2 linked regions of the Solidesulfovibrio fructosivorans JJ] genome follow. The protein of the gene in region 1 interacts with the protein of each later gene in a pairwise test. Links are inferred from orthologs where the notes say so. Each region holds a gene or a part of one and is shown in the gene's direction. Other genes may lie near its edges.

Region 1 (4,231 bases):
CTGTGCGCCGAAAAACGTGACGGTCGTGGCTGCCATCATCTGGAAGGACGGACGCTATCTCGGGGTCAAGCGCCCCGAAGGCAAACCCATGGCCGGGCAGTACGAGTTTCCCGGCGGCAAGGTCGAGCCCGACGAGTCCGTCCAGGCCGCCCTGATGCGGGAACTGGGGGAGGAACTGGACATCACGCCGACCTCAATTGCCTTTTTCAAGGAAAAAGAGCACGCTTACGTGCACCTTGCGGTGCATCTGCATTTTTTTCATATCCGGGCCTACGAGGGTGAGATCAAGCCCCTGGAAGGCCAGGAAATGGAATGGCTGACGCCGCAGGAGGGCGCATCGAGGCCCTTTCTCGAAGCGGACAGGGAGATCGTGGAGCAGCTGGCGGTCCTCGGCGACGCCGTCTTGCAGTAGCATATTTCCATAAGGGAATTGTCTCCCATAATTACCCCTTTAAAAGTTTTTGAGGGAAAGGGGGGGCCGGGGGGGAAACCCCCTTTTTTCAAAAAGGGGGTTTCCCTCCCGGTCTTCACTCTCTCCTTCTTCTCCCCCCACAGCCGAAGGAGACTGCGTGCGCATCAAGGAGCTTATCCAGGCGAAGCGGCCGTTCGTGTCCCTGGAATTTTTCCCGCCCAAGCAGCGTGAGGCCTGGGCCGGCTTTTTCGAGGTGGTGGAGCGGCTCATTCCCGTCCACCCGCTGTTCGTGTCCGTGACTTACGGCGCGGGCGGCAGCACCCATGCCCATACGCTGGAGATCGTCTCCCGGCTCAAAACCGCCTACGGCCTCGAGCCCATGGCCCATCTGACCTGCGTCGGGGCCAGCCGGGAGAAAATCCGTGGATTCCTGGATGCCCTGGCCGCGGCCGGCGTCGACAACGTGCTGGCCCTGCGCGGCGATCCGCCCAAGGGACAGGAGGATTTCGTTCCCGATTCCGACGATTTCCAGCACGCGTCCGATCTGGTGTCGTTTATCAGCCAGGAGCGTCCCGGGCTCGGCATCGGTGTGGCCGGGTATCCAGAGTGCCATCCCGCGGCCATCTCGCCCGAGGCCGATCTGGAATTTTTGCGCCAAAAGATCTGTCTGGGCGGCGACTTCGTGGTCACCCAGCTTTTTTTCGACAACGACGCCTACTTCGGCTTCGTGGATAAGTGTCGGGCCGTGGGCATCGACGCGCCGATCGTCCCGGGCGTGCTGCCGGTGATGAGCCTCGCCAGCGTCAAGCGGCTGGTCGGGATGTGCGGCGCGCATCTGCCGCCGGCCTATCTGGCCGAGCTCGAACGGGCCGACGCGGCCGGAGGCAATGCGGCCGTGGCCGAGGCGGGCATCGCCTATGCGCGCAAGCAGGCGCAAGACCTCATTGCCCGGGGCGCGCCGGGGGTGCATCTCTACACCCTCAACAAAGCCGAGGCCGTGCTGTCCATCGTGGCCGGTCTTGATTTGTAATACGATAATTTTATTCGATAAAAATCTGGCGTTTCGTGAAGGAATCGCCTAGATAGGGATTTCCGTGATTTTCCCTCGCGGACGGCCCGGGATGGGCAGTGCCTCCCTGGCCGCCAGAGGCTTTTTACAACCGACATTGGAGGACCGTATGGGCAGGGGCGAATGGGTTGTGGCCGTGGCCGGGGCCACGGGAGCCGTGGGACGTGAGATGCTCAAGACCCTCGAACAGCGCGAGTTTCCGGCCAAGACCGTCAAGGCCCTGGCGTCCTCGCGTTCGGCCGGCACCACCGTGCCGTATGCCGGCGGCGAGCTGACCGTCGAGGAGATGACCGAGAAATCCTTCGAGGGCGTGGACATCGCCCTGTTTTCGGCCGGCGGTTCCACTTCGAAAAAATTCGCGCCCTTTGCCGTCAAATCCGGCTGCGTTGTCATCGACAACTCCAGCGCCTGGCGCATGGACCCGGAAGTGCCGCTGGTCGTGCCCGAGGTCAATCCCGACGACGTCGACTGGCACAAGGGCATCATCGCCAACCCCAACTGCTCGACCATCCAGATGGTGGTGGCGCTCAAACCCCTGCATAACGCGGCCAAGATCAAACGCGTGATCGTGTCCACCTACCAGGCCGTTTCCGGCACCGGCCAGAAGGCCATCACCGAGCTGGAAACCCAGGTGCGGCAGCTCTTCAATATGAAGGACCCCGAAGCCAAGGTGTACCCGTACCAGATCGCGTTTAACTGTCTGCCCCAGATCGACGTCTTCTCCGACGGTGATTACACCTTCGAAGAGATCAAGATGATAAAGGAAACCAACAAGATCATGGGCGACGACTCGATCAGGGTGACGGCTACCACCGTGCGCGTGCCGGTCTTTTACGGCCACAGCGAAGCCGTCAACATCGAGACGGAAAAGAAGCTGACCGCCAAGGACGCCCGTGCCATCCTGTCCCAGGCCCCGGGCATCACCGTCTACGATAACCCGTCCGAGAAGATCTATCCCATGCCGATCCACGCCGCCGGCGAGGACGACGTGTTCGTGGGCCGTATCCGCGAGGACAACACCGTCGACAACGGCCTGCACCTCTGGATCGTGGCCGACAATATCCGCAAGGGCGCGGCGCTCAACGCCGTGCAGATCGCCGAGCTCATCATCGCCCGCGACAAGGTGCGCGTGCCCGCCTAGATTTCCCTGCCCAAAAGAGGCAAGGGAGCGGGGGAAACATCTTACGGTGTTTCCCCCGTCTTTTTTATGAAGGAGTTTCCCATGCCCGATATCGTCGACGTCGATGCCTACGTCTCCCGCCTGCTCGCCGCGCCGCGTCCCGGTGGCGAAAATGTCCTGGCCTACTACGACCACCGCCTGGGCGTCATCGGCACTGACCCGCGCCTGATGCTCATCCCCCTGGACGACCACCTCGTCCACCGGGGCGACGGCGTCTTCGAAACGCTCAAATACATCGATCGCAAGCTTTACCAGGTCGAGCCCCACTTCGCCCGCATGGAACGCTCGGCAAAGGCCATTTTCCTCGAACCGCCTTGCCCCTGGGACGAAGTCGCGAAACTTACCCTCGACGTGTGCCGGGCCGGCGGCTCGGATATCGGCATGGTGCGTGTCATCGTCGGACGCGGCCCCGGCAGTTTCGGCATCGATCCCGCCGACTGCCCGACCCCGAGCCTGACCATCGTGGCCTACAAATACCACCCCCGGTCTGATGCCTCCTTCGCCAAGGGCGTCACCGCCTTCCGTACCTCCATCCCGGCTAAACAGAATTACTTGGCCCGCATCAAATCCATCGACTACCTGCCCAACGTGCTCATGAAGCGCGAGGCCACCCAGCGCGGCGAGGATTACCCCGTCTGCTACGACGACAAGGGATTCCTGGCCGAAGGCGCCACCGAAAACATCTGCATCGTCGACGCCGCCGGACGCCTCGTCGTGCCGGAACTCAACAACGCCCTGACCGGCACCACCCTCATGCGCGCCGTGGAACTCGTAAAAAACGAAATCGAAGTCGTCTTCGCCGGCATCCGTGAAGAAGATATCGCCACCGCCAAGGAAATGTTCATCCTCGGCACCACCAACGATTGCCTGAGCATCATCCGCTACAACGGCGCCCCCATCGCCGACGGCCGGCCCGGCCCCGTCTCCAAGCGCATTAGGGCGGACATCGTTGCCGACATCGCCGCCAACGGCACGCCGTTTTAGGCGAGCGGGCTCTTGCCCAGGGGCTCTGCCCCTGACCCCGCCGGGGGACTTGATGTCCCCCGGACCCCCTTTTACCGGGTTGGGCTGGTGGGGTGGGAGTGCGGATGGGTGGGGTTGGTTTGGTGTTGAGGGGCGGCGGGACGCCGTATGTTAGTTGCCGCAATCGGCCCGGCGACACGACGCGCGTTGCGCCTCGACGCCGGACGCGATTGCGGCAACAACCGCGCCAGCGGCGAAGCGCCGCATTTTAAGAAAAAGAGAGTTTTTCTGAATGTCGCCCCTTTGGGGCGAGCGTGGTGGAGTCGGAATTTGCTTGGGACGAGCCTGCCGCGTAGCGGCGGCAGCGTCCCGACAAATTCCGACTCCATCTTCTCCACACTCCACCTTCCCGCCAGCCAACGCCACCCTCGCCAAGCCAGAGGCGAGAAGGGGGGCCCCGGGGGGCCCGTGGCCTCCCGGCGTGTCCAGGGCAGCGCCCTGGCGGGGGCGTGGGGGCGGAGTCCCCGCTTCATCAGCGCCTTCCCGGCTCCCCGCTAGCCGCTACGACGGGCTGACGAGGATGACGACGCGGCGGTTCTTGGCCTGG
Region 2 (3,543 bases), on another replicon or contig:
CCGCTATTACCAGGTGGTCAAATGCTTCCGCGACGAGGACTTGCGCGCCGACCGCCAGCCCGAGTTCACCCAGGTGGACATCGAGATGAGCTTCGTCGACGAGGAGCAGATCATGGGCATGGCCGAGAACATGGTGCGCACCATGTTCAAGGAAGCCATGGACATCGCCCTGCCCGACGTTTTTCCCCGCATGACCTACGCCGACGCCATCCGCGACTACGGCCTGGACAAGCCCGACGTGCGCTTCGGCCTCAAGCTCGTGGACGTGACCGAGGTGGTGCGCGGCAGCCAGTTCCAGGTGTTCGCCAAGGCCGAGCTGGTCAAGGGCATCCGCGTGGCCGGCGGCGCGGCGCTCTCCCGCAAGGAGATCGACGACCTGACCGAGTTCGTGAAGATTTACGGGGCCAAGGGCCTGGCCTGGATCAAGATCAAGGAAGGGGAATGGCAGTCGCCGTTCGCCAAGTTCCTCTCCGACGAGGAGCGCGCCGGGCTGGCCGAGGCCTTCGGCCTCGAAGTCGGCGATATCGTGTTCTTCCAGGCCGGCGCGGCGGAAATGGTCAACACGGCCCTGGGCTATCTGCGCATCCAGCTGGGTGAACGCTTTTCGCTCATTCCGGAAGGCTCCTTCGCCCCGGTCTGGGTGACGGATTTTCCGCTTTTGGAATACGATCCCGAGGCCAAACGCTTCGCCGCCAAGCACCATCCCTTCACCGCGCCCCAGTCCGGGCATCTGGAAAAGCTGGCCGAGGCCCCGGGCCAGGCCCTGTCCCGGGCTTATGACCTCGTGCTCAACGGCAACGAGATCGGCGGCGGCTCCATCCGCATCCACGACCGGGCCACCCAGAAGGCCATGTTCGCGGCGCTCGGCATCGAGGACCAGGAGGCCGAGGACAAATTCGGCTTTTTGCTCAAGGCCCTGGAGTTCGGCGCGCCGCCCCACGGCGGCATTGCCTTTGGCCTCGACCGTCTTATCATGATCCTTGCCGGCGCCAAATCCATCCGTGACGTCATCGCCTTCCCCAAGACCCAGAAGGCCATGTGCCTGCTGACCGACGCGCCGGCCGGAGTGTCGGCGGGGCAACTGCGTGAACTCGGCATCAAGCTGCGGTCGCGGGACAAGGACAAAGACAAAGCTTAGGACCATGCTCTTGGAAATACTCAAATACCCGCATCCGATCCTGGCCGCCAAGTCGGAGCCGGTGCCCGGGGTCACGCCCGAAATTCGCCAACTGGCGGACGACATGGCCGAGACCATGTACGCCAACCAGGGCGTCGGACTGGCTGCGCCCCAGGTCGGACGCTCCATCCGGCTGGTGGTCATCGACCTGTCCGGGCCGGACAAGCGCGAAGAGCGCATCAACCTGGTCAACCCGGTCATCACCAAGGCGGAAGGCGAACAGGAGGACGACGAGGGCTGCCTGTCGGTGCGGGACTACCGCGCCAACGTCAAGCGGGCGGCCACGGTGACCGTTTGCGCCACCGATCTCGACGGAAACCCTTTTTGCCTTGAGGCCGACGGCCTTTTGGCCGTATGTCTCCAACACGAGATCGATCATCTCGACGGCGTGCTTTTTATCGACCACATCAGTCGGCTCAAGCGCGCCATGTACGACAAGCGGGTGAAACGATGGGCCAAGCAGAAGCTCCAGCAGCAGACGGACCGGAAAGACTCGTAGCCGTTTTCATGGGCACGCCGCAGTTTGCGGCCACGGTCCTGGAGCATCTGCTGGAAAGCGACGACGTGCGCGTGGCCGCCGTCTACACCCAGCCCGACCGTCCCTGCGGCCGGGGCAAGAAGTGCCATGTCGGCCCGGTCAAGGAGCTGGCCCTGGAAAAGGGGCTGCCCATCCACCAGCCCGAGTCCTTCAGGGACCCGGCGGCGGTGGACATCCTGGCCGCCTACAAGCCGGACATCCTGGTCGTCGCCGCCTACGGCATGATCCTGCCTCAGGCCGTGCTCGACATCCCCCGGCTCATGCCCATAAACGTCCATGCCTCGCTGCTGCCGGCCTGGCGCGGCGCGGCCCCCATCGAGCGGGCCATCGCCGCCGGCGATCAGCTCACGGGCGTGACCATCATGCGCATGGTGGCGGCGCTCGACGCCGGCCCCATGATCATGCAGCGGGCCCTGGCCATCGGCGCGGGCGATACCGCCGGGGAACTTCGGGCCGAACTGGCCGACCTCGGCGGCCGGGTGCTTGCGCACTGCCTCAAACGGCTGCGCGTCGGCGGGGTGCCCATGGTCGAGCAGGACCCGGACAAGGTCACCTACGCCAAGAAGATCGACAAGGCCGAGGCGTTTATCGACTGGTCGCGCCCGGCCCGGGAAGTCCATAACCTGATCCGGGCCATGACGCCCCATCCCGGCGCTTTTTTCTTCTGGCGTCCCGCCCCGGACAAACCGGCCCTGCGCATCATCGCCCATCCGGGCAAGGTGGGCTGCCCGCTGCCGCCCGGGGCCAAGCCCGGCGACATCCTGGGCGTCATGGACTGCCATCTGGGCGTGGCCTGCGCCGATGCCGTCTATCTCATCCCCACAGTGGTCCCGGCCGGAAAACGGCCCATGGATGCCCAGGCTTTTTCCTGCGGCTACCTCGGCAAGTGCGAGGACGACGCCATGGCCGTATGCGGCCCGCCTGAGGCGTCCTGACGGGGAAAACGGAGCGTTGGTGGAACGAAACGAACCCTCGAGAAAGCGCCTTTTCATCGGGCTTCTGTGCGGCACGGGGTTGGCCGTGTGCGTGCTTTTGGCCCTTGTCTGGGCCGTGCCCTACGTGGGCCTGGCCAATATCCATCCCCTGGCCCCCTTGTTGATGGGCGTGGTTTTCGCCGCCGCCATCGTGGTCGTGTTGTGGGCCACGGTGGGGCTCGCCCTAAGCGTCGCCCTGGGCCGGTCGTTTCTCGGCTCGGACCATCTGCGCGGTGTCATGGCCAAGGTGTTTTTGCCGCTGATGACCATTTTCGCCCGGCTGTTGCACATTTCCAAAAGCCGGGTGCGCAGCTCGTTCATCAAGGTCAACAACGAGCTCGTGGCCGCCGAGCACAAACGCTACGACCCCTCGGAAGTCCTCGTGCTCCTGCCCCACTGCCTCCAGTCCAGCCGCTGCCTGCGCCGGCTGACCTACGACATCAACAACTGCAAGCGTTGCGGCCAGTGCCCGGTGGACGGGCTGCTCACCCTGTCCGAGGCCTACGGCGTGCATATCGCCATCGCCACCGGCGGCACCATCGCCCGGCGCATCGTGGTCCAGAAGCGGCCGCGCCTGATTCTGGCCGTGGCCTGCGAGCGGGATCTCAGTAGCGGCATCCAGGACACCTATCCCATCCCGGTCTACGGCGTGCTCAACGAGCGCCCCAACGGCCCCTGTCTGGATACCCAGGTGCCCCTGCCGCATCTGGAATCGGCCTTGCGCTTTTTCCTGGTCAACGGCGAGGCGAAAAGCCCCGTTTTCGACCGGTTTACCGGACGGGCGCCCCTTGGCGCGCCCATTTCCGCCATGGGCGGGTCGCATTGAGCCCTACCGGAAACTCCGCGCCGCCGCC

The links. Proteins that work in one complex are often made in the same cells at the same time.
Region 2: the proteins of DESFRDRAFT_RS18310 (region 1) and def interact in binary tests that used the Escherichia coli proteins (3 or more experiments, as listed by UniProt). The link is inferred for Solidesulfovibrio fructosivorans JJ] from one-to-one orthologs.

What each region holds. Positions count from the first base shown.
Region 1 is NZ_AECZ01000040.1:4,136-8,366, forward strand. What follows is about bases 644-3,606. They hold DESFRDRAFT_RS18310 (aspartate-semialdehyde dehydrogenase), read left to right. Parts: upstream 644-1,590; coding sequence 1,591-2,622; downstream 2,623-3,606. Other genes in these bases: metF (methylenetetrahydrofolate reductase [NAD(P)H]), read left to right, coding at 644-1,442; DESFRDRAFT_RS18315 (aminotransferase class IV), read left to right, coding at 2,704-3,606. Outside these bases: DESFRDRAFT_RS18300 ((deoxy)nucleoside triphosphate pyrophosphohydrolase), read left to right, coding at 1-412; more of metF, read left to right, coding at 570-643; more of DESFRDRAFT_RS18315, read left to right, coding at 3,607-3,645; DESFRDRAFT_RS18320 (OmpA family protein), read right to left, coding at 4,186-4,231.
Region 2 is NZ_AECZ01000003.1:2,204-5,746, forward strand. What follows is about bases 1-2,909. They hold def (peptide deformylase), read left to right. Parts: upstream 1-1,142; coding sequence 1,143-1,676; downstream 1,677-2,909. Other genes in these bases: aspS (aspartate--tRNA ligase), read left to right, coding at 1-1,138; fmt (methionyl-tRNA formyltransferase), read left to right, coding at 1,685-2,650; DESFRDRAFT_RS02905 (DUF116 domain-containing protein), read left to right, coding at 2,670-2,909. Outside these bases: more of DESFRDRAFT_RS02905, read left to right, coding at 2,910-3,515; DESFRDRAFT_RS02910 (RsmB/NOP family class I SAM-dependent RNA methyltransferase), read left to right, coding at 3,512-3,543. UniProt on the Escherichia coli protein: Removes the formyl group from the N-terminal Met of newly synthesized proteins. Requires at least a dipeptide for an efficient rate of reaction. N-terminal L-methionine is a prerequisite for activity but the enzyme has broad specificity at other positions.